DNA from 3 places in the Pseudomonas sp. GD03903 genome. Region 2 is predicted to be linked to each of the others. Evidence: predicted binding sites of a transcription regulator. Region 2 holds the regulator's gene; each other region holds the start of a gene.
What was found. Region 2 encodes sigma-54, which starts transcription at its own class of promoters, with help from an activator protein. Its sites were predicted from a motif close to ANTGGCATNNANNTTGCTNT; they were not measured.
Positions count from the first base shown of each region.

Region 1 (7,918 bases), on a different contig from region 2:
GTCAACGGCCTCGGCGAACCCCTGGACGGCCTCGGCAAGCTTGCCGGCCGCCACCCGTTGCCTACCGAGCTGCCGCAGGTGAACCCGCTGCGCCGGCGCCCGGTATCCGAGCCGCTGGACGTCGGCGTGCGCGCCATCAATGGCCTGTTGACCCTGGGCAAGGGCCAGCGCGTCGGCCTGTTCGCCGGCAGCGGGGTGGGCAAGAGCGTGCTGCTGGGGATGATCACCCGGCAGACCAAGGCCGACGTGGTGGTGGTCGGGTTGATCGGCGAGCGCGGCCGCGAGGTGCAGGAATTCATCCTGCATTCCCTCGGCCCGGAAGGCCTGCAGAAGGCCGTGGTGGTGGTCGCACCGGCCAACGAGTCGCCGCTGATGCGGCTTAAGGCCACCGAGCTGTGCCACAGCATCGCCGCCTACTTCCGTGACCAGGGCAAGGACGTGCTGCTGCTGGTGGATTCGCTGACCCGCTATGCCATGGCCCAGCGCGAGATCGCCCTGGCCCTGGGCGAGCCGCCGGCCACCAAGGGTTACCCGCCATCGGTGTTCGGCATGCTCCCGGAGTTGGTGGAAAGCGCCGGCAATGGCGAGGGCGAGACGGGTAGCCTGAGCGCCATCTACACCGTGCTGGCCGAAGGCGACGATCACCAGGACCCGATCGTCGACTGTGCCCGCGCCATCCTCGACGGGCATATCGTGCTGTCGCGCCGGCTGGCGGATGTCGGGCATTACCCGGCCATCGATATCGGCGCTTCGGTGAGTCGCTGCATGAGCCAGGTGGCCGATCCGCTGCACCTCTCCGCGGCGCGCCAGTTCAAGGAATTCAGCGGCACCTATGAGCGCATCAAGGAGCTGATCCCGCTGGGCGGCTACACGCCGGGCATGGACGTGAAGACCGACCGCGCGGTGCAGCTGGCGCCGATGCTGGAGCGCTACCTGCGCCAGGAAACCGCCGATGGCGCCGAGCTCGGCAACAGCGTCGCGACCCTGCAAAGCATCGTCGGTGGCCGCTGATGAAGGCGCAGATCGATATGCTCGGACGCCTGGCCGACGTGCGCGGCGGCAAGGTCCGCGAGTTGCTCGGGCGGGTCAACTACCAGCAGAACCTCTGCCAGCGCTACCGCAACAACATCACCGGGCTCGACCGCCTGTGCGGCTTCAGCGTGGCCACCAGCACACCGCTGCAGCGGCACAACCAGCAGCAGTACAAGGCCACCCTGCACAAGATGCTGCAATTGCAGCGCCGCGAGCTGGAAGTCGCCGAGCAGGCCCTCGCGCGTATCCAGGGCGAACTGCTGGCGGCCATGCGCAGTGAGAAAGTGCTGGCTCAGGTGATCGAAACCAGGATCGGCCAGTGGCAGGCGCAACTTGCGCAGCAGGAGCAGAAAATCCAGGATGGCCTCGCCGCGCAGTCCTGGTGGCGGGCGCGGGCGTAAAGGGAATGGCGGATAACGCGTTCCGCGTTATGCGCCCTACGATGGGGCTTCGAACCGTAGGGCGAATAACCGCTTGCGGCTATCCGCCGTCCGTGTGGCGAACTCGAAACACGGCATTTAAGTTTTCCCGCGGGGCGGTCGCCCTCTGGGGGAAAGGCCCAAAAACATTCGGATACCGACCATGGAAATCACCCGGCAACTGACCAGCGTCGCGCTGGCCACCAGCGAGTCCGCCAAGAGCGCGCGCAGCGAGCGCGTCGCCCCGCTGGCGGAGACCGCCGCCAGTGCGCCGGTCAGCGATTCGCTGCGCCTGGACGAGATGCAGGAAACCCTGCGCGCCATGCCCGACGTGGACCAGAGCCGCGTCGCGGAAATCCGCCGCGCACTGATGAATGGCGAACTGGGCAACGACACCAGCGTGCTCGCCACCAGCATCCTCTCCTACCATCGCGGCAGCGACGCATGACCCAGCGCGCGCGGCTGTTGCAGGTGGTCGAGCAGGACATCCAGCAGGATGGCCGCGATTGCCTGGCGCTGCGCGAACGCCTGCAGGAGCTGTATCGCCACCTGCTGGCGCGGGACAGTGCGCAGATCGAGGCGCTGAACCCGGACATCCAGGCACTGCTCGAAGCCATCGCCGGCCGCGCCCAGCGCCGCAGCCGCGTGCTGCGCGCCTTCCATCTGCCGATGGACGCCGACGGCATGCGCACGCTGCTGTCCAACTACCAGCCGCCACGCCGCGAAGAGCTGCAGCAGGAGTGGTTGCAGCTGGGGCAGCTGACCGCCCAGTGCAAGCGCCTCAACGAGCGCAACGGCAAGCTGCTGGCGATGCACCATGACATCCTCAGCCAACTGCTGGGCGATCCGCGCGAACAGCCGGTGTATTCGCGGCAGTCCTACTGATCCAAGCCTTACCTTTCGGTCGCGGTTTTTCCCGGCAGGCTCTGTTCGCGAGCAAGCTCGCTCCTACAGCTAATGTCGACGCGCTCTTCGTAGGAGCGAGCTTGCTCGCGAACCGCACAGCGCCATGACCACCGCGAACGGAGTGCGCCCCGCGATCTGTTCCCTCTCCCTCAGAAGCGCGGCACCTAGCCAGGGTTGGGGTGAGGGAGGCACCGGCACGTGAGTTCGGCGATGGCCGCTGTGCCTCCGTAAAACACCCCGTCGAAACCCCTTAACGAATCCCTCCCCACGGTCGCCCTTCCTCTGCATCAGGGCGCGCTTGCGGCAGGCGGAAATGCCGCTTCCCGCTGCGCGCCAAACCACGCCGGGCGGAAGTTCACCTTCTCCCTGGGAAACCCGCAAAGCCTTGAACGGCGGGCCTTACGGCATTGGCACCGTAATTGCTCCTTCGGCTACAAAGAGGTGGATTCAGATGGCGACCATAGATTCCGATTACGTCAAGCAGATGGCCCAGCAACTGGCGACGTACGATGTGCAGAGCGGGCTGAACAAGGCTGACCGCAACAAGGCTTCGTACCAGTCGCAGCTGACCGCCGTGACCTCGCTGGAAACGGCACTGAAGACCTTCTCCACCGCGGTGAAGGGGCTGCAGGGCACCACCGGCAGCAACACCAGCATGCTGATCAACAGTGCCAAGCTGAGCAAGGACGGCTATCTCACCGCCACTGTCGGCAAGAGCGCCGTCGCCGGCCGCTACGACTTCTTCGTCGAGCAACTCGCCAGCAGCCACCAGCTGTCCTTCTCCGGCTTGCAGAGCGGCGACATCGACACCCAGGGCACCCTGACCCTGAGCCAGAACGGCAAGTCCTTCGACATCGACCTGAGCAAGATCGATACCGACGGCGACGGCAGCAATTCCATGGATGAGCTGGCCGCGGCGATCAACAAGGCCACCGACAACACCGGCGTGAAGGCCACCCTGGTGCGCAGCAACGGCCAGGTCTCGCTGGTGCTGGGCGCGGAGAAGTCCGGCGCGGAAAATGCCATCAGCCTGTCGCTGAGCGGCACCGACGGCGCCAACAGTGCCTTCGAGAATGCCATCGGCAATCCGCAGGAACTGTCCAGGGCGCAGGACGCCCGCGTCCGCCTGGGCGGCGAGAGCGGCATGCTGCTGACCAACGCCAGCAACACCTTCGACAACATCATCGATGGCGTCAGCGTCACCTTCACCCAGGCGCAGAAATCCGGCGAGCAGCCGATCTCCATGACCATCTCCCAGGATCAGGGCGAGACCAAGAAGAAGGTGCAGACCTTCATCGACGCCTTCAACGCCCTGGCCAGCCAGATCGACAGCCTCACCGCCTCCGGTGACCAGAGCGGCAATTCCCGTGGCGCCCTGGCCGGCGACTCCAGCGTGCGGGCCATCGAGAACAGCCTCAACCAGATGCTGCGTACCACCTTCGGTGGCGCCAACCTGATCAGCTTCGGCATCAGTGCCGACCGCAACGGCAAGCTGACCCTGGACTCGACGCGCTTCGAGAAGGCCATCGCCGCCGACCCGGAAGGGCTGGACAAGCTGTTCATGGGCAAGGGCAACCTGCTCGATAGCACCGACAAGGCGCTGTCGCTCTACACCAGCAGCGTCAACGGCGTACTGAAGAACCGCAAGGAGTCGCTCAACAGCAGCCTGAAGCGGGTCAACGATGACTACGACAACCTGCAGAAGCAGTACGACACCTACTACGCGCGCTACCTCAAGCAATACACCTCGATGATGCAGACCATGCAGTCGATGGACCAGACCAGCGGGATGTTCGGATGAGCGCCTACGGCATGAATGAAAGCTACGACAGCTACCGGATGATCGACCTGGAAGCCAAGGCCGCGTCGTCCTCGCCCTACGAGCTGGTGCTGGTGCTGTTCGACGGCCTGCTCGACGAACTGGCCCGCGCCCGTGGGCATATCGAGCACAAGCGCTACCAGCAGAAGGGCCGTTCCCTGGAGAAGTGCCTGAATATCCTCAACGGCCTCAACGGCGCTCTCGACTACGAGGGCGGCGGCGAGACCGTGCAGGGCCTGGCGCGCCTCTACGACTACTGCATCTACCGGATCTCCGACGTGAGTATCTCCCTGGATGTCGCCGGCATCGATGAAGTGGTGCGCCTGCTGGGCATCCTGCGCGAAGGCTGGGAGGGCGTGAGTGCCGCCCGTGGATGACCGCCAGCGCCTGCTCCAGCTCTACGAGCGGCTGGGTGCGGCGCTGCAGCGCAAGGACTGGAAAGCCATGGGGCAGGTCGACCTGGCGATCCGTGCGCAACTGGTGGCGATGTCGTCGCAGACCGGGCTGGCGGCCGACGTGCTGTTGGCCAAGAAACACCTGAAGCGCCTGCACGAGCAGGCGTCGCAGGCCTGCGCCGAGGAGTGCGAGCGCCTGCGCCGGCTCCTGCTCTCGCACCTGGAATACGCCGAGGGACGCTCGGCGTACATGCAGGTGGATACGTACCAGGAGGGTCGATAGACCGTGATCCAGTTGCCGACCCAATCACTGCCGACCACCGACCGTGCGGCACGCCCGGTGGCCGAGGCGCGTTCGCAGGACTCGCGCCGCGACGGCGCCGACAGTGCCGCTGTGGCGGGATTTCGCGCGCAGCCGCCGGCACAGTCGAATGCCGGTGAGCGGACCATCAGCGTGCAGTCGTTCCTCGCCCAGTTCGATACCGCGCAGGCCGAGGAACCGGTGCAGCAAGCCACGGCTGCGCTGCCGCCGGAGGCGTTAGCCGCTGCTACCCGCGACGACGATACGCAGGGCCGGGCAAGCGAAGAAGCATCGCCCTCTGGCGCGGAAAACTGGCTCGCCGGCATGCTTGGCCAGGCCGGGCTGGTGGTGCAGGCACGGGATAACCCGGCGGCCCGGACCCACGCCCAGGTGGCCGGTTTCGCCACCCAGGCCGTGGATGGCCAGGCGCAGCCGGCGCCCGTCGCAGTGAAGCCCGAAGACGTGCTGCTGCCGCCCGCCGACCTGCCCGAAGAGCCGGCCGCACCCACGCAGCCGGCACCGCGCGAGGCGACCCAGAGCCAGGCGCAGACGTTGCTGCAACAGCACCTGGCGGCTGCCGTACAGACCCCGGAATCCGCCGTACCGACGTTGCCCACCGGCACGCTCGACTCGCGTCTTCCGGCGACCGACAGCAGCACGCCAGCCTCGTCTGCTGCACCGGCGTCGCCGCTGTTCGACAAGCCGCTGCACCTCAAGGGCGGCAACGAGGCCCACTGGGGCGAGCAGATGGTCAGCGCCCTGCGCGACAACGTCGAGCTGCAGCTGGGCCAGCGCGTGCAGAACGCGACGATCCGCCTCGACCCGCCGGAGCTGGGCGCCATGGAAATCCTCGTGCGCCACGAAGCCGGCCAGCTCAACGTGCAGATCTCCGCGTCCAACGGCGACGTCGTGCGCCTGCTGCAGAACACCAGCGAGCGCCTGCGCCAGGAGCTGGTCGGGCAGAACTTCCTGCAGGTCAACGTGCAGGTTTCCTCCGATTCGCAGTCCGGCCAGCAGGGCCAGCAGAACCGCCAGCGCTTCGCCGAGGAACAGCCCGCAGTCGCCGCCAACCCGCGTGATGCGCAGGCGGCCGGGCGCTCCGCGGCGCATGGCGACAGCGATGTACTGATTACCGTGTAGGCCGCCTACGGCCCGCACTCCCACAGGATTTTTCGAGAAACCCCATGTCCACGCCGCGTCTCGTTCTACTGATGCTCATCGTGAATATCGCCGTCGTGCTGGGTGGCGTGTTCGTCAATTACCAGATGATCAAGTCCGCCAGCCTGGCCCCGGCCGCCGCAACCGCCGACAAGGACGGCGGCAAGGACGACACCAGGGAGGAGGAAGAGCAGGAGAGCGCCGAATACCTCTTCGTGCCGGTGGAGAAGATCATCGTCAGCTCCCGTGGCGAAGACCGCGAGCACTACTTCGTGATCGACCTGGTGCTGCAGGCCAGGGCCGAGCAGGAGCGCAAGAAGCTGGAGAGCGTCGCCCCGATGGTGCGCAGCTCGGTGGTCGCCAACCTGACCCCGGAGAAGTTCGAAGTGCTGCGCGCCATGCCCATCGGCGAGGTGCAGGCGCGCCTGGAGAAGGCGGTGATCGACGACTTTGCCACGCGCAAGGTGGTGGTGCCCTTCGAGCACGTGATGCTCAGCAAGATGATCGTCCAGTAAGCCGACATGCACGCCCTTCTCGATTCCGCACCCGGCTATGCCGCCGGCGCCGCTGGCTACGACAGCGCGGAAGGCGGCCATGCGCGGCTGTCGCCGGCTGCCGAGCAGCGCTGGATGATGCAGTACCTGCCACTGGTGCGGCGCATCGTCAGCCAGCTGTCGCTGCAGGCCAACCAGGTGCTGGACCGCGAGGACATGGAGCAGATCGGCCTGATGGGCCTGCTCGAGGGGCTGCGTCGCTACGGCGAGCCGGACGAGCAGTTCGGTCGCTTCGCCGCGCTGCGTATCCGTGGTGCCATTCTCGATGAGCTGCGCCGCCAGGACTGGCGCCCGCGCCAGGTGCGCCAGCAGGCACACAAGGTGCGCGATGCGATCCGTGCGCTGGCGCGCCAGCTCGGCCGCGTGCCCAGCGACGAGGAAGTGCTGGCTGCCACCGGCCTCGACGAGGCCGGTTACCAGGATTACCTGCGCGCCGAGTCCTCCGAGGCCATCGAGAGCTTCGACGCACTGCTGCAGAGCGGCCATGACGGCGTGCAGGGCAGTGGCGATGCACTGGAGGAACGGGTGCTCAAGGAGCGCCTGCTGGCCCAGGCGCTGGAACGCCTCAACGAGCGCGAGCGGTTGATCCTCAACCTGTATTACCAGCACGAGCTGAACCTCAAGGAAATCGCCCTGGTACTGGGGCTGACCGATGCACGCATCTGCCAGCTGATGAAGCAGGCGATCGGCAAGTGCAGCCGTTTCCTCAACGACCCCGACACCCTTTGAAGAACCCATAACCATGCAGAAAATCATCGGCGCCCTGATCATCATCGCCTGCGTCCTCGGCGGCTACGCCATGGCCCACGGCGAATTGCGCGCGCTCTGGCAGCCGGCGGAGATGATCATCATCCTCGGCGCGGGCCTGGGCACCCTGGTCGTCGCCAACCCGCGCGAAGTGCTGCTGGAAATGTGCTCGCAGATCAAGGGCGTGTTCGTCTTCAAGCGCCGTGGCGAGGAGTTCCAGCGCCAGCTGCTGATGCTGCTCTACGAGCTGCTGGAAATGGTCGACGTCGGCGGCCTGAAGGTGCTCGATGCGCACATCGAGGAGCCGGAGCAGAGCGATCTGTTCGCCCGTTATCCGCTGATCCTCCAGGAAAAGAACCTGATGGCGTTCATCGCCGACAACTTCCGCCTGATGGCCATGGGCAAGATCAGCGCCCACGAGCTGGAAGGCTTCCTCGAGCAGGAGCTGGACGCGATGGAGCATGCCCTGCTGCAGCCGTCCAAGTCGCTGCACAAGGTTGGCGAGGCGATGCCTGGCTTCGGCATCCTCGCGGCGATCCTCGGCATCATCATCACCATGGGCAACATCGGCGGTTCGGTGGCCGAGA
Region 1 is NZ_JAOCBT010000004.1:70,488-78,405, reverse strand. It holds gene fliI (flagellar protein export ATPase FliI) at 1-1,011, shown strand, start outside; gene N5C91_RS07365 (flagellar FliJ family protein) at 1,011-1,433, shown strand; gene flgM (flagellar biosynthesis anti-sigma factor FlgM) at 1,615-1,899, shown strand; gene N5C91_RS07355 (flagellar protein FlgN) at 1,896-2,336, shown strand; gene fliD (flagellar filament capping protein FliD) at 2,809-4,158, shown strand; gene fliS (flagellar export chaperone FliS) at 4,155-4,553, shown strand; gene N5C91_RS07340 (hypothetical protein) at 4,537-4,854, shown strand; gene N5C91_RS07335 (flagellar hook-length control protein FliK) at 4,858-6,012, shown strand; gene N5C91_RS07330 (flagellar basal body-associated FliL family protein) at 6,057-6,545, shown strand; gene N5C91_RS07325 (FliA/WhiG family RNA polymerase sigma factor) at 6,552-7,313, shown strand; gene motA (flagellar motor stator protein MotA) at 7,327-7,918, shown strand, end outside.
Region 1: the regulator sigma-54 is predicted to act here: its motif matches at 2,764-2,783, upstream of fliD (flagellar filament capping protein FliD).

Region 2 (7,918 bases):
CAACTCGACCGCCTGCCCGATGCCCTGCGCGGCCCGGTGATCAACAACGGCGGCGGCCACGCTAACCATTCACTGTTCTGGACCGTGATGGCGCCGGATGGTGGCGGCCAGCCGCAGGAAGAGCTGCACCAGGCCATCGATGCCGAACTGGGTGGCTACGACGCTTTCTGCCAGGCATTCACCAAAGCCGCCCTGACCCGCTTTGGCAGTGGCTGGGCATGGTTGTGCGTTGATCCGCAAGGCAGGCTGGTCGTTGAAAGCAGCGGCAACCAGGACAGTCCGCTGATGCAGGGCAATCTGCCGATCCTCGGCCTGGATGTCTGGGAGCATGCGTACTACCTGCGCTACCAGAATCGCCGGCCGGAATACATTGCAGCTTTCTACAACGTCGTGGCCTGGCCGGAAGTACTGCGCCGCTACCGGCAGGCGTTGCAGGCACGAGGGCAGGGATGAAAGCGGTGGACCTGCGATGCGCCTGATCGTCCAGAGCTTGCGTGAAAGCGGTGGGCGCAATCTGCGCTGGCTACTGGGGCTGGGCATCGTCCTGGGGGGCGGCGTGCTGGTGGCGCAGCATCTGATGCTGCTGGCAAGGCTGTCGCTGTCTGCACCCATGTACCTGGCCCTGCACGGCGGCATGCTCTGCGCGCTCGGCACCGCTCTGGGCGCGCTTCCCGTGCTGCTGGTACGTAGCATGCCGGCGCGTATCGCCGATGCGATGCTCGGCTTTGGCGCCGGGGTGATGCTGGCCGCTACCGCCTTCTCGCTGCTGTTGCCTGCACTGGAAGCCGCCGAAGTTTCCGGCCGGCCGACCTGGTTGGCGTCACTGCTGGTCAGCCTCGGCCTGGCGCTGGGCGCATTCGGCCTGGCGGTGTTCGGTCGGGTGCTCGAAGACGCGCAAGCGAACATTCAGGGGGCGGCCGAAGGCAAGGTGCCCGCACGCATCCTGCTGTTCGTCGCCGCCATTGTCCTGCACAACATTCCCGAAGGCATGGCCGTAGGCGTTGCGGCTGGCGGGGAGGTGCAGGGCGCCAGCGGCTTGGCGCTGGGCATAGCCCTGCAGGACGTACCCGAGGGGTTGGCCATTGCGCTGGTACTGGCAGGGGCGGGTGTGTCTCGCGGCAAGGCGGCGTTGGCGGGGGCTGCTTCCGGGCTGGTCGAGCCGCTGTTCGCCGTGCTCTGCGCCTGGCTGATCGGGATTTCGCGAATGTTCCTGCCCTGGGGGCTGGCCGCGGCGGCGGGGGCGATGCTCTATGTGGTGGTGCGCGAGATCATTCCCGAGTCCCAGCGTCGCGGGCATGCGGCGCAGGCCACACAGGGGCTGATCATCGGCTTCTGTCTGATGATGGTGCTGGATACGTCGCTGGGCTGATCGAAGGCCCGGCGCGTCACTCGCCTTCGTCGAAGTAGTTGTTGATCAGCTCGACCAGCGCCTTGAGCGCTTCGTCTTCCTGCTCGCCTTCGGCAGCGAGGTGCAGATTGGTGCCCTTGCCGGCGGCGAGCATCATTACCGCCATGATGCTCTTGCCGTCCACTGTGCTCTCCGGGTTGCGACCTACGCGAACCTGGCAGGGGAATCGCCCTGCAACGCCGACGAATTTGGCAGCCGCACGTGCGTGCAGGCCAAGTTTGTTGATGATGGTGACTTCGAGGGCGGGCATCGCGAGGGGCTGTCCTTTTGTTGTCTGTCGCTGCTTAGCTCAGGTCGCGGTGGCGAATCTGTACGTTGGTGAGGGTTTCCTTGAGGGCCTGACCAATGCGCTCGGCAATATAGGTCGAGCGGTGCTGGCCGCCAGTGCAGCCGATGGCGATGGTCACATAGGCCCGGTTGCTCGCGGCAAAGCGCGGCAGCCATTTGTTCAGGTAGGCGAGAATATCCTGGTACATCTCCTCGACATCCGGTTGCGCCGCCAGGTACTCCTGGACTTCCGTTTCCAGCCCGGTGTGGTCGCGCAACTCGGGCTTCCAGTACGGGTTGGGCAGGCAGCGCACGTCGAACACCAGGTCCGCGTCCACCGGCATGCCGCGCTTGAAGCCGAAGGATTCGACCAGGAAGGCGGTGCCCAGTTCGGGCTTGTTCAGCAGGCGCAGCTTGAGCACGTCGCGCAGCTGGTAGAGGTTCAGGTTGGTGGTGTTGAGCTTGAGGTCCGCCAGATCGGCAATCGGTGCCAGCAGGTTCGACTCGTCGCTGATGGCCTCGGCCAGGGAGCGGGTGTCGGTGGTCAGCGGGTGACGTCGACGGGTCTCGGAGAAACGTTTGAGCAGGGTTTCATCATCGGCATCGAGGTACAGCACATCGCACTGGATGTGCTTTTCACGCGCCTCCTGCAGCAGCTCGGGGAAGCGTTGCAACTGGCTGGGCAGGTTGCGCGCATCGATGGAGACGGCGACCTGGGGGTGCAGCAGCTCGGTATGCAGCAGCGCGCGCTGGGCCAGGTCCGGCAGGAGGCTGGCCGGCAGGTTGTCGATGCAGTAGAAGCCGTTGTCCTCGAGCACGTTGAGCGCGGTGCTCTTGCCCGAGCCGGATCTCCCACTGATGATGATCAGGCGCATGCTCAGTGCCCGTTGTTCTGGAAATCCACGACGATCCGGTACAGGTCCTCGCCGTTGGCGGCGTGACGCAGGCGGTCGCGGACGTCGGAGCGGTCGAGCATGGAAGCGATCTGCCGAAGCAGTTCCAGGTGCTCCTCGGTGGCTGCTTCAGGCACCAGCAGCACGAACACCAGGTCAACCGGCGCGCCGTCGAGGGCGTCAAAATCTACCGGGTGGTCAAGGTGCAGGATGGCACTGATGGGCGACTGGCAGCCGGGGAGGCGGCAATGCGGAATGGCGATGCCATTGCCGAAGCCGGTGGAGCCCAGGCGTTCCCGGGCCACCAGGCTGTCGAAGATGTCTTGGGAATCGAAACCCGGCAGCTCGCGAGCCACCAGGTTGGCGATTTGTTCGAGGACACGTTTCTTGCTGCCGCCCGGCACGTTCACGAGGGAACGGCCGGGGGTCAGGATTTGCTCAAGTCGGATCATAGAGAGGGGTTAACGAACACCAACACCTTGCTGGCGTTCGAGGTATTTTTCCTTGTGCTTGATCAGTTGGCGGTCGAGCTTGTCGGTGAGCAGGTCGATGGCCGCGTACATGTCTTCATGTTCGGCGCAGGCCACCACTTCGCCACCGGCGATGTGGAGGGTGGCTTCAATTTTCTGCTTCAGCTTCTCGACCTCCATGATGACCTGAACATTGGTGATCTTGTCGAAGTGGCGCTCCAGTCGGCCAAGTTTCTCGCCGACATAGTCGCGCAGGGCGTCGGTCACATCCAGTTGATGTCCACTGATGTTGACTTGCATACCGCTTTCTCCTTGTTGCCCGTGTGTAAGTGGCAGGTTATGAGGCCTGCCGCCGGAACACCTTGGCGTGGATCAACGTCACACCAGCCGCTTGCGCTCGCTCGAGGGAGAGATCCCTAGGGACTCCCGGTACTTGGCGACGGTACGACGTGCCACTTGAATGCCCTGTGCCTCCAGTAAACCAGCGATCTTGCTGTCACTCAATGGCTTTTTCGGACTTTCCGCCGCGACCAGTTTCTTGATGATGGCGCGGATCGCGGTGGACGAGCATTCGCCGCCTTCGGAGGTGCTGACGTGACTTGAGAAGAAATATTTCAGCTCGAAGATGCCGCGCGGCGTGTGCATGAATTTCTGCGTGGTGACGCGAGAGATGGTCGATTCGTGCATGCCCACGGCTTCCGCGATGTCGTGCAGGACCAGTGGTTTCATCGCTTCCTCGCCGTATTCGAGGAAGCCGCGCTGGTGCTCGACGATCTGCGTCGAGACCTTCATCAGCGTCTCGTTGCGGCTCTGCAGGCTCTTGATGAACCAGCGTGCTTCCTGCAGCTGGTTGCGCATGAAGGTGTTGTCGGCGCTGGAGTCGGCGCGGCGCACCAGGCCTGCGTACTGCGAGTTGACGCGCAGGCGGGGGACCGCTTCCTGGTTCAGTTCGACCAGCCAGCGGTCATTGTGTTTGCGCACGATGACATCCGGGACCACGTACTCCGCTTCGCCGGATTCGATCTGCGAGCCCGGGCGCGGGTGCAGCGACTGGATCAGCTCGATGGTTTCGCGCAGCTCGTCTTCCTTGAGCTTCATGCGGCGCATCAGTTGGCTGTAATCGCGGCTGCCGAGCAGGTCCAGGTGGTCACTGACCAGGCGGATGGCTTCGCTGAGCAGGTAGGTCTTGGTGGGCATCTGGCGCAGTTGCAGCAGCAGGCATTCGCGCAGGTTGCGCGCGCCGACACCGGCGGGTTCGAGCTGCTGCACACGGCGCAGTACGACTTCCACTTCATCCATCTCCAGACCCAGTTCGGGGTCGATGGAGGCGAGGATGTCATCTAGGGATTCTTCGAGGTAACCGTCGTCGTTGATGCCGTCGATGATGCTCAGGGCGATCAGGCGGTCGGTATCGGACATGGGGGCCAGGTTGAGCTGCCACAGTAGGTGGCTCTGCAGGCTCTCGCCGGCGGAGGTGCGAGAGGTGAAGTCCCACTCGTCGTCATCGTTGCTGGGCAGGCTGCTGGCGCTGGTCTGGTAGATGTCTTCCCAGGCGGTGTCGACCGGCAGTTCATTGGGGATGCGCTCGGCCCACTGGTCTTCGTCGAGGCTGTCGACGTTGGGCGTGGTGCTTTCCTGGAAATTGTCCTGAGAGTTGCTGCTGGCGCCGTTGGCTCCCGACTCGGCACCGTCCGCCATGGGGTCGCTGTTATCGTAGTCCTCGCCTTCTTCCTGGCGCTCCAGCATCGGGTTGGACTCCAGGGCTTCCTGGATTTCCTGTTGGAGGTCCAGCGTGGAGAGCTGGAGCAGTCGGATGGCCTGTTGCAGCTGCGGAGTCATCGTCAGCTGCTGGCCCATCTTGAGGACTAGCGATGGTTTCATGGCTGGAACTAGGCACCTTGTTCGCTGGCGCAAAGCGCGCCATATCCACGACTACGGACACCGGGGTGCCGCGAGGAAGCAAATTATATGCCTGAGTTTGGACGCTTTGCCTAGGGCCTGTCGACCTTTCGTTACAACCCGGTTGCGCCGGGCTGGTCCGGGCAGCCGGATACGGCGCGGAACGGCCGTCGAGCCGCACCACGCGCAGGGAGAATATGGGGGCTGCGGCGCCCCGGTTGGTCGCGGCGAAGGGCTTTAGAGGCGGAACTCGTGGCCCAGGTAGACTTCCTTCACCAGATCGTTGGCGAGGATGCTCTCGGCGCTGCCTTCGGCGATCAGCTGACCGTCGTTGACGATGTATGCCGTTTCGCAGATGTCCAGGGTCTCGCGGACGTTGTGGTCGGTGATCAGTACGCCGATGCCCTTGGCCTTGAGGTGATGGATGATCTGCTTGATGTCGCCCACGGAGATCGGGTCGACGCCGGCGAAGGGTTCGTCCAGCAGGATGAATTTCGGCGAACTGGCCAGTGCGCGGGCGATTTCCACGCGGCGGCGCTCACCGCCGGACAGACTCATGCCGAGGTTGTCGCGGATGTGGTGGATATGGAACTCCTCAAGCAGGCCTTCCAGGGCTTCCTGGCGGCCGGCGCGGTCGAGGTCGGCGCGGGTCTCGAGGATCGCACCGATGTTGTCCGCCACTGACAGCTTGCGGAAGATCGAGGCTTCCTGCGGCAGGTAGCCGATGCCGGCGCGCGCACGGCCGTGCATGGGCAGGTGAGTGACGTCCTGCTCGTCGATGCGCACGACACCCTGATCGGCGCGGACCAGGCCGACGATCATGTAGAAGCAGGTGGTCTTGCCCGCTCCGTTGGGGCCGAGCAGGCCGACGATCTGCCCGCTTTCGATGCTCATGCTGACATCGCGGACGACTTGCCGGCTCTTGTAGCTCTTGGCGAGGTGCTGGGCGGTTAGCGTAGCCATTACTGCGCTTGATCCTGCTTTTTCTTGGGCTGGATGACCATGTCGATACGCGGGCGCGGTGTGGTCACCTGGGAGCCGGTGGCGCGGCCTGCGTTGACGATCTGGCGCTGGGTGTCATAGACGATCTTCTCGCCTTCGAAGGTGTTGCCTTCCTGGATGACCTTGGCCTGGTCGATCAGCACGACCCGGTTCTGCGAGACGAAGTACTGGATCGTCAGGCCGTAGGCCTGGGTGATCTGCTTGTCCGGAGCCGGCTTCTGCTCGAAGTAGGCGGGCTTGCCGACCGAGGTGACGACTTCGATTTCGCCGTCCTTGTTCTGCTTGAGCGTAACGGTATTGCCAGTCAGCTTCATGCTGCCCTGGGTTACCACCACGTCGCCGCGATACACGGCCACGCCCTGCTTGTCATCCAGTTCGGCGCTGTCGGCCTGAACGCGGATCGGCTGTTCCCGGTCGGTGGGAAGAGCCCAGGCGGCAGAGCTGCCGATGGCGGCGGCGAGGCTGAAGAGAAGGGGGAGGGTGTTAACGAGCCTCATGCTGACCTCTTACGTTGGACAGCAGGAGCATCCGGCTGTCTTTCAGATACGCTTTCATGCCAACTGCCGTGGTCACACCGTTGGGTTCGGTGATCTTCACGGGCTGGTCAGTCTGCGCATAGTCCTTGTCTGGGAACACCGTCATGCGCGAGGTGTTGAGCAGGAGCGTGCGTTGCTGCGCGTCAGTGCGCGAAACGCGCACGTCGTCGATCAGCTCGACCTGCTTGCCTTCGGGGGCCACTTCGGCGCGAACGCTCTGGACATGCCACGGCTGAGGCTCGTTCTCCCGGTGGAAGAAGAGGTCGGGCGTGGTGACCAGGGTCACGTCGGTTGCTTTCAGGTGTTCGAGTTTGTCGGCGGTCATCTCGTAGGCGAGGGAACCGTCGGCGCGGTATTGAATGCTCTTGGCATTCACCACGTAGAAGTCGACAGCGTCGCTGGTCTGCGACTTGAGTTGCCGCTCGTTGAAGTCCAGGCGCACGTTCCAGTAATAGCCGAGGGCGATCAGCAGGATGGCGATCAGGGCGAGCAACAGCTTCTGTTGGAGTGTCTTGGGCATGTTCGGCTCTAGAGGTACGCGTTCTGGGCAGCTTCGAGGTTGCCCTGGGCGCGCAGGATCAGTTCGCAGAACTCGCGGGCGGCGCCTTCACCGCCACGGGCCTGGGTTACGCCGTCGGCATGCTGGCGCACGAAGGCGTCGCCGCTGGCGACAGCCATGCCCAGACCGGCGCGGCGGATGGCCGGCAGATCGGGCAGATCGTCGCCCAGATACGCGACTTCTTCATAGCCTAGACCCAGTTCGGCGAGCAACTCGTCGAGGGCGACCAGCTTGTCTTCGCGGCCCTGGAACAGATGATTGATACCCAGGTTCTTCGCTCGGCGCTCGACCACCGGGCTCGAGCGGCCGGTAATGATTGCCGTGCGCACGCCGGAATTCATCAGCATCTTGATGCCCTGGCCGTCCAGGGTATTGAAGGTCTTGAACTCGCCACCGTCGGGCAGGAAGTAGAGTTTGCCGTCGGTGAGCACGCCATCGACGTCGAACACCGCCAGGCGGACCGCTTTCGCGCGTTGCAGCAGGTCGGCAGTCATTCAGATGACTCCTGCGCGGGTCAGGTCGTGGACGTGCAGTACGCCGACCGGATGATCCTTGTCGTCGACCACCACCAGAACGTTGATCTTGTGGTCGTCCATGATCTTCAGGGCTTCGGCGGCGAGCATGTCCGGGCGGGCGGTCTTGCCGTGCACCGTCATCACCTGGTCGATGGTCACCTGGCGCACGTCCAGGCCCTTGTCCAGGGTGCGGCGCAGGTCGCCGTCGGTGAACACGCCGGCGAGCTTGCCGTCTTCGCCGAGGATGACGGTCATGCCCAGGCCCTTGCGGGTCATTTCCAGCAGGGCGCCGCTGAGCGAAGTGCCGGGGGAAACCTGCGGCAATGCTTCACCCACGTGCATGATGTTTTCCACTTTCAGCAACAATCG
Region 2 is NZ_JAOCBT010000010.1:92,960-100,877, reverse strand. It holds gene N5C91_RS17725 (superoxide dismutase) at 1-453, shown strand, start outside; gene N5C91_RS17720 (ZIP family metal transporter) at 470-1,369, shown strand; gene N5C91_RS17715 (HPr family phosphocarrier protein) at 1,386-1,658, opposite strand; gene rapZ (RNase adapter RapZ) at 1,693-2,550, opposite strand; gene ptsN (PTS IIA-like nitrogen regulatory protein PtsN) at 2,553-3,020, opposite strand; gene raiA (ribosome-associated translation inhibitor RaiA) at 3,030-3,338, opposite strand; gene N5C91_RS17695 (RNA polymerase factor sigma-54) at 3,417-4,919, opposite strand; gene lptB (LPS export ABC transporter ATP-binding protein) at 5,175-5,900, opposite strand; gene lptA (lipopolysaccharide transport periplasmic protein LptA) at 5,900-6,436, opposite strand; gene lptC (LPS export ABC transporter periplasmic protein LptC) at 6,423-6,995, opposite strand; gene N5C91_RS17675 (HAD family hydrolase) at 7,004-7,528, opposite strand; gene N5C91_RS17670 (KpsF/GutQ family sugar-phosphate isomerase) at 7,529-7,918, opposite strand, start outside.

Region 3 (7,918 bases), on a different contig from region 2:
CTTCTTCGCCAGCTACGGCTTCGCCAACTGGCTGACCGGGCAGCGCGAGACGGTCGGCGTGCTGGTGTTCGACTGGGAGCGCGGCATGCCGCTGTGGCCGTGGACGATCATTCCGTACTGGTCGATCGACCTGCTCTACGGTTTGTCCTTCCTGCTGCCGCGCACCCGCCGCGAGCTGGACAGCCATGGCCTGCGCCTGCTCACGGCGCAGGTGATCGCGGTGAGCTGCTTCCTGCTTTTCCCGCTGCGCTTCAGCTTCGAGCGGCCGGCGCTGGATGGTCTGTTCGGCTGGTTGTTCGACGTACTGATGGGCTTCGACAAGCCATTCAACCAGGCGCCGTCACTGCACATCGCGTTGCTGGTGGTGCTCTGGGCGGCCTACGGGCGCTACGCCAGCGGAGTCTGGCGCTGGCTGCTGCATGGCTGGTTCGCGCTGATCGGGCTGTCGGTACTGACCACCTGGCAGCATCACTTCATCGATGTGCCGACGGGTGCCCTGGCCGGTTTCTTCTGCCTCTGGCTGTGGCCGCGGGAAGGGCGCTCACCACTGGCCTGCTGGAAGCTGAGCTTCGATCCGCGGCGACTTCGACTGGCCGCCTTCTACGCCATCGGCGCGATGCTTTGCGGAGTGTTGGCGCTGAGCGGCGGCATCTGGCTCTGGTTGTGCTGGCCGGCGGTGTCGCTGGCGCTGGTTGCGCTGTGCTACCTGGGCCTCGGCGCGGAGGGCTTCCAGAAACGCGCGGATGGCAGCCAGTCGCTGGCGGCGTCCTGGCTGCTGGCGCCATATCGGCTCGGCGCCTGGGGCAACTCCCGCGCCTGGACGCGCCAGCAGCCGCAGCCCGATGAAGTGCTGCCCGGGCTCTGGCTGGGTCGCCTGCCCGGCACGGCGGAGCGCAAGGCGCGGCCCGAGCTGGGAGTGCTCGACCTGTGCGCGGAGCTTCCCTGCACTGAGCATGACGATCGCTACGCGAGCCTGCCGCTGCTCGACCTGATTGCGCCCAGCGTCGATCAGTGCCGACTGGGCGCCGTCTTGATCGACGAACTTCGCGCGCGCGGTCCGCTGCTGGTCTGCTGCGCCCTGGGTTATTCGCGCAGTGCGACGGTCCTGGCCGCGTGGCTGCTGCTATCCGGCCAGGCGGCCACGGTCGAGGACGCGCTGGCGCAGGTTCGCCGTGCGCGTCCACACATCGTGCTCAAGGCCGAACAACTCGCGGTGCTGGCGCAGGTCGCCGGGCAGCCGCAACTGCCACGAGAGGTGAGTCATGTCGGTTGATCCGAGTCTGATCCTGGTCGCCAGCCTGCTGCGCCGTGGCAGCAGCCTCAATGGCTTGTCCTCCGCGCTCACCGTGCTGGCCCTGGCGCTGGGCTTCTACGGCGTGCTGATGGCCAGCGCCACGCTGGCGTACAGCCTGAGCATGGCCCTGCTGGTGCTGCTTGGCCTGGTGCAGAAGTTCTACGCCATGCGCGTGGCGCTGGACGCCGATCTGTTCGAAGCCATGGCCAATGCCGGTGACGCGCTGCCGGAGAAAACCCGGCAACTGGACGACGCGCTGGCCACCTATGTCGGAGTGCCCGCCGAACTGTCCGGTCGCACCTGGATCGACCGCAGCCGCGGCGCGCTGAAACTCCTGCGCCGGCAGGTAATGCTCTGCGCTGCGCAGTGGCTCGTTGCGCTGCTGTGCCTGATCGCCCTGACCTTCCAATCCTGAGGAACGCCCCCGCAATGCTGGAACGACTCTTCGCCTACGCCATCATCGCCGGCGCCCGCGCGGTGACCGGCCTGCGCAGTCTGTGGATCGGCACCACGCCGACTCCGGCGCAGCGCATCTATTACGCCAACCACAGCAGCCATGGCGACTTCGTGCTGCTCTGGGCCTCGCTGCCGCCTGAACTGCGCGCGCGCACCCGCCCGGTCGCCGGGATGGACTACTGGGGCAAGGGCGGCCTGCGTGGCTTCATCATCAACCGCGTATTCCATGGCGTGCTGATCGACCGCACGCGCGGTGCCGAGGGTGGCAACCCGCTGGAGCCGGTGGAGCGCGCGCTGGCCGACGGCGACTCGCTGATCCTGTTCCCCGAGGGCACCCGCAACCTCGACGAGGAAGTGCGCCTGTTGCCGTTCAAGAGCGGCATTTATCACCTGTCCAAAGCGCATCCGCAGGTCGAGCTGGTGCCGGTTTGGCTGGACAACCTCAATCGTGTGATGCCCAAGGGCCGCGCACTGCCGTTGCCGCTGCTGTGCACGCTGAGCTTCGGTGCACCGCTGGCGGTACAGGAAGACGAGGTCAAGGAAGCCTTCCTCGAACGCGCCCGCGAGGCGCTGTTGAAACTCGCCGCGCCGGAGGGTCGCTGAAATGAACCAGACCTGGCTGCTATTCGCTGGCATCGGCGGCATCCTCGTCCTTGCCTCGCTGGTTGGCGCGGTACTGCGCTGGAAGGCGCCACCGGGACCGCACGCGGTGATCGACAACCTCAACGCGCGGATCAACGCCTGGTGGGTGATGGTCGCGGTGATCGGTTGCGCTTTCGCCCTCGGCTACTGGGCGGTGATCCTGTTGTTCTACGGGGTGTCCTTCTACGCCCTGCGCGAGTTCCTCACGCTGATGCCGACCCGGCGCAGCGACTATCCAGCGCTGGTGGCGGCGTTCTACTTCGTGCTGCCGATGCAGTACCTGCTGATCGGCATCCAGTGGTACGGGCTGTTCTCCATCTTCATCCCGGTCTATGTGTTCCTCCTGCTGCCGATCCTCGCTTCGCTGGGCGGCGACTCCAAGCACTTCCTCGAGCGCGCCTCGAAGGTGCAGTGGGCCTTGATGCTGGCGGTGTTCTGTATCTCCTACGTGCCGGCGCTGCTGACCCTGGACATCGAGGGCTACGAGGGGCGCAACCTGCTGCTGATCGCCTTCCTGGTGATCGTCGTGCAATTGTCCGATGTACTGCAGTACGTCTGCGGCAAGCTCTTCGGCAAGCGCAAGATCGCGCCGAACCTGTCGCCGTCGAAGACCCTGGAAGGTTTTGTCGGCGGCGTGGCGCTGGCCACGCTGATCGGCGGCGCATTGTACTGGATCACGCCCTTCTCCTTCTGGCAGGCGCTGCTGATCGCGCTGATGATCAACATCCTCGGCTTCTTCGGCGGCCTGGTGATGTCGGCGATCAAGCGCGACCGTGGGGTGAAGGACTGGGGCCACATGATCGAAGGCCACGGCGGCATGCTCGACCGCCTGGACTCGGTGTGCTTCGCCGCGCCGGTGTTCTTCCACTTCGTGCGGTACTGGTGGACCTGATGCACCGGCCGTGCTCCTGCTCGGCGGATAACGCTGGCGCGTGTTCGCCGATGGGCACGCCGTAGGATGGCGTGGAGCGAAGCGATACCCATCGCTGTTCCGTCACAGGTGCCGATGGGTATCGCAAGCTCCACCCATCCTACGTAAAGCGTTCGGCAGCACTCAGAAGATACTGCTCACCTCTCCCGAGGCCATCACCTTCGCCTCGATGATCTTCTGGCTGCGCAGGTTCTTCACGCGGATCACGTCGTCCTGCCTGCCGTTGGCCAGCGCCTCGCCCACCGCGCTGGCCTGGATGCCGTCCTGGCTGGCGACGATCTTCACCTGCTGGCCGCGCCGCACCAGTAGTGCGCCATCGAGCAGCGCCGGTGTCAGTGGCTGGCCGGCACGGATGCGGCGGCGCGCGGTCTTGCCGGTGACCTCGGCGATGTCGGTGAAATAGCCCCGCGAACTCTTGCCCAGCTCCACCGGCGCGAGCTTGAGCTGTGCTGCGTCCAGTGTCTGGCCGCGATCGATCTCGCCGTTGGCGACCACGCTTGGCAAATACACCGTGGGCTGGCTGATGATGGTCACCGGCCAGCCGGCTTGCCCGCTGCAGGAGGCTTCGAAGCGTCGCCGCGCAGTGGCCGCCGCAGGCGTTTCAAGCGCGCGCAGCTGCGGGCCACCAGGGCAGGCCGCCAGCTTGCCAAGGCTGCTGGGCAGGTTGTTGTTCACGGTGAAGGTCATGCCCTTCCAGCCGGCTTTGCGTGCGGCTTCCTTCAGTTCGGTGGCGACCTGCTGCTGCGCGGCGGCGTCGACTTGCGCACGCGCGTCCTGGGCTTGTACCAGGGCCGGAAGCAGGAGGAGGAAGCAGGCGGAAAGCGCCTTTCCGCATCCCACCGCAGGGTGCGTCGAAAGCGGAAAAGCCGCGTTGCACGCGCTGTTTCTTCCTGCAGGTAAAGCCTTGTAAATCAACGACATGAAGCGATTTTCCGGGGTGGGCATGCTTTGTGCTCTATCGCTGCGCACACCGAAAGATGGCCGAACGACGAGAGTGGGTGCTTCGAATGAGTATACGGTTTGACGAGACCCTGGGTCTGCACGAGAGAGCCCTCTCGCTGCACATGCAGCGCAGCGAAATCCTGGCCTCCAACCTGGCCAACGAAGACACCCCCGGCTTCAAGGCGCGCGACATCGACTTCGCCGCCGAGATGCGCCGCCAGGATCATCCGTCGGCCCTGCTGGCCAGCGCCGGCGCGCAATCGATGGAGCTGAAATACCGCATTCCCAACCAGCCTTCCCAGGACGGCAACAGTGTCGAGCTGGCTACCGAACAGGCGGAGTTCTCGCGCAACGCGATGGATTTCCAGACCAGCCTGACCTTCCTGACCATGAAATTCCGCGGCCTCAAGCAGGCCATCGAGGGACGCTGACGCCATGGCATTCGATTCCATCTACCGCATCGCCGGCTCGTCGATGAACGCGCAGACCGTGCGCCTGAACACCGTGGCCAGCAACCTGGCCAACGCCGACTCCGCCGCCGCCAAGCCCGACGACGTGTACCAGGCGCGCAAGCCGATGTTCGCCGCCGTCTACGACAACGACCAGCTCACCCGTGGCGCCGGCATGGGCGGCGCCCATGTGCAGGTGCTCGACGTGGTGACGTCCGGCCGCTCGCCGCAGCGCCGCTACGAGCCGGGCAGCCCGCTGGCCGACGCCACCGGCTACGTCTACTACCCCGACGTCAACGAGATCGAAGAGATGACCGACATGATGTCCGCCACCCGCAGCTTCGAGACCGGCGTGGAAGTGCTCAACCGGGTCAAGAGCATGCAGTCCAGCCTGCTGAAACTGGGAGACGCCTGATGAGCACGGTGAACAACGACACCAGCGGCAGCAGCACCAACGGCACCTCGTCCGGCACGCCCAAACAGTCGGTGAATCTCGGCGAGATGGGCGACATGGAGAACAGTTTCATCACCCTGCTGGTCGCCCAGGTGCAGTACCAGGACCCGACCAAGCCGGTAGACAGCACCGAGTTCATCAACCAGTACTCGGCCATGGCGCAGGTGAAGAGCATGCAGAACATGACCACCCTGCAGCAGAACAACCTGGTGCTGATGGACAACCTGCAGACCCTTACCGCCGCCGGCCTGGTCGGCCAGGAAGTGAAGGTCAGCGCCGACAGCCTGCAACTGGACGGCGACAAGGTCAGCGGGCAGATCAACCTGGAACACGCCTCGGCCACCACCGTGCTGCAGCTCACCGATGCCAACGGCGTGCGCACCGATATCCCCCTCGGCCCGCAGGAGCCGGGCGCCGTGCCCTTCACCGTGGACCCCGAAGCGCTCGGCCTGAAGCCGGGCAAATACACGCTGGCGGTGAAGACCGAGAGCGGCGAGACGCCGGGCGTCGAGGTCTCCGGCCTGGTGCACAACGTTCGCGTCAGCGCCGACGGCCCGGTGCTGGAAGTCGCGGGCGCCGGTTCGGTGCCGTTCTACAAGATCGTCGAATTCAGTCAGGGCCAGGCCGCCTGAGCGCCTGTTTCCCACTCTTAGGATGAGCTAACGCCATGAGCTTCAACATCGCCCTGACCGGCCTCAACGCGGTCACCCAGCAGCTGGACACCATCAGCAACAACATCGCCAACTCCGGCACCGTCGGCTTCAAGTCCTCACGCACCGAGTTCGGCAGCGTCTACGCCGACAGCAAGGGCATGGGCGTGGAAGTCACCGGTACCACCCAGAGCATCAGCCAGGGCGGTTCGCTGGTGTCCACCAACCGCGCACTGGACCTGGCCATCTCCGGCGGCGGCTTCTTCGTGGTCAAGAGCGGCAACGGCGACACCCAGTACACCCGCGCCGGCGTGTTCGGCCAGGACAAGAGCAACTTCCTGGTCAACGCCACCGGCCAGCGCCTGCAGGGCTACCCGACCGACGCCGCCGGCAACCTGCTGGTGGGCACCGTCTCCGACCTGCAGGTGAAGACCGCCAACCTGCCAGCCAAGGCCACCGACAAGCTGGAGTTCGTCGCCAACCTCGACTCCAACGAGAAGGTGCCCACCGTTGCGCCGTTCGACCCGCAGAACGTGGCGACCTACAACTCCACCTACACCAGCAAGATCTACGACTCGCAGGGCAAGGAACACACCCTGACCCAGTACTTCGTGCTGACCGGCAGCAACACCTGGGACGCGCACTACGCGGTGGACGGCAATGCCGTCGGCGCGACCCAGTCGCTGAGCTTCGCCCCGGACGGCTCGCTGTCCACGCCGATCGCCGCGGTGCCGGTGAGCTTCAACCTGCCGGGCGTCAACCCGATGAACATCGCCCTCGATTACACCGGCACCAGCCAGTACGGCTCCGACTTCGTCGTCACCACCAACCGCACCACCGGCTACGCCGCCGGCGAGCAGACCGGCATCGCGGTGGAGAACGACGGCAAGGTCTACGTCAACTACAGCAACGGCCAGCGCATGCTGCAGGGCCAGGTTGCGCTGGCCAACTTCGTCAACAGCGGCGGCCTGCAGAACCAGAGCGGCACCGCCTGGACCGAGACCTCCGCCTCCGGCGCCGCACTGATTGGCGTGCCCGGCATCGGCCAGTTCGGCTCTCTCTCGGCCGGCAACCTGGAAGGCTCCAACGTCGACATCACCCAGCAACTGGTGGGCCTGATGGAAGGCCAGCGCAACTACCAGGCGAACACCAAGGTGATGACCACCGACAAGGAACTCACCCAAGTGCTGTTCTCGGCCATCTAAGGAAACCCCATGGATCGTCTCGGCTACACCGCGATGACGGCGGCCAGCCGCAGCATGTCTGCGCTGGACATCCGCGCCAACAACCTGGCCAACGTCAACACCCCCGGCTTCCGCGCCGACCTGGAGCACGCCACCGCCGTCGACGTGAGCGGCGCCGGCTACGACAGCCGCCACCTCGCGCGCATCGAGAGCAGCGGCGTCGACATGAGCGCCGGCACCCTGATGGCCACCGGGCGCGACCTCGACGTCGCCATCCAGGGCAGCGGGCTGCTCGCCGTGCAGAGCGGCAACGGCGAGGCGTACACGCGCCAGGGCAACCTGGAGATCGACGCCGACCGCCAACTGATGATCAACGGCCGCGCCGTGCTCGGCGAGGGCGGCCCGATCACCCTGCCCGAGTACGACGCCATCGCCATCGGCAGCGACGGCACCATCTCGGTGATGCCGCGCGGCGATTTCATGATGACCGACGTCGACCGCCTCAAACTGGTGGACGCACCGGCCGCGTCGCTGGTGAAGAACGCCCAGGGCCTGCTGGTCAGCAAGGACGGCCAGAACGTCGCCGCCAGCGACGACGTCCGCCTGGTCTCCGGGCACCTGGAGCAGAGCAACGTCTCGGCCATCGACCAGCTGGTGGGCACCATGAGCCTGAACCGACGGTTCGAGAGCCAGGTGAAGATGATGAAGGCCGCCTCGGACCTCGCCGAGGCCGGTGAGCGCATGATCCGTGGCGCGTAACGCGCGGCGCGCAGACAGGAGCACAACATGAGTTCGGCACTTTGGGTCAGCAAGACCGGCCTGGCGGCACAGGACACCGCGATGTCCACCGTGGCCAACAACCTGGCCAACGTCAACACCGTCGGCTTCAAGAGCGACCGCGCGGTGTTCGAGGACC
Region 3 is NZ_JAOCBT010000004.1:55,962-63,879, reverse strand. It holds gene N5C91_RS07285 (phosphatase PAP2/dual specificity phosphatase family protein) at 1-1,273, shown strand, start outside; gene N5C91_RS07280 (hypothetical protein) at 1,263-1,709, shown strand; gene N5C91_RS07275 (lysophospholipid acyltransferase family protein) at 1,724-2,353, shown strand; gene N5C91_RS07270 (phosphatidate cytidylyltransferase) at 2,355-3,284, shown strand; gene flgA (flagellar basal body P-ring formation chaperone FlgA) at 3,447-4,163, opposite strand; gene flgB (flagellar basal body rod protein FlgB) at 4,331-4,696, shown strand; gene flgC (flagellar basal body rod protein FlgC) at 4,701-5,129, shown strand; gene N5C91_RS07250 (flagellar hook capping FlgD N-terminal domain-containing protein) at 5,129-5,800, shown strand; gene flgE (flagellar hook protein FlgE) at 5,836-7,023, shown strand; gene N5C91_RS07240 (flagellar basal body rod protein FlgF) at 7,033-7,761, shown strand; gene flgG (flagellar basal-body rod protein FlgG) at 7,789-7,918, shown strand, end outside.
Region 3: the regulator sigma-54 is predicted to act here: its motif matches at 4,261-4,280, upstream of flgB (flagellar basal body rod protein FlgB).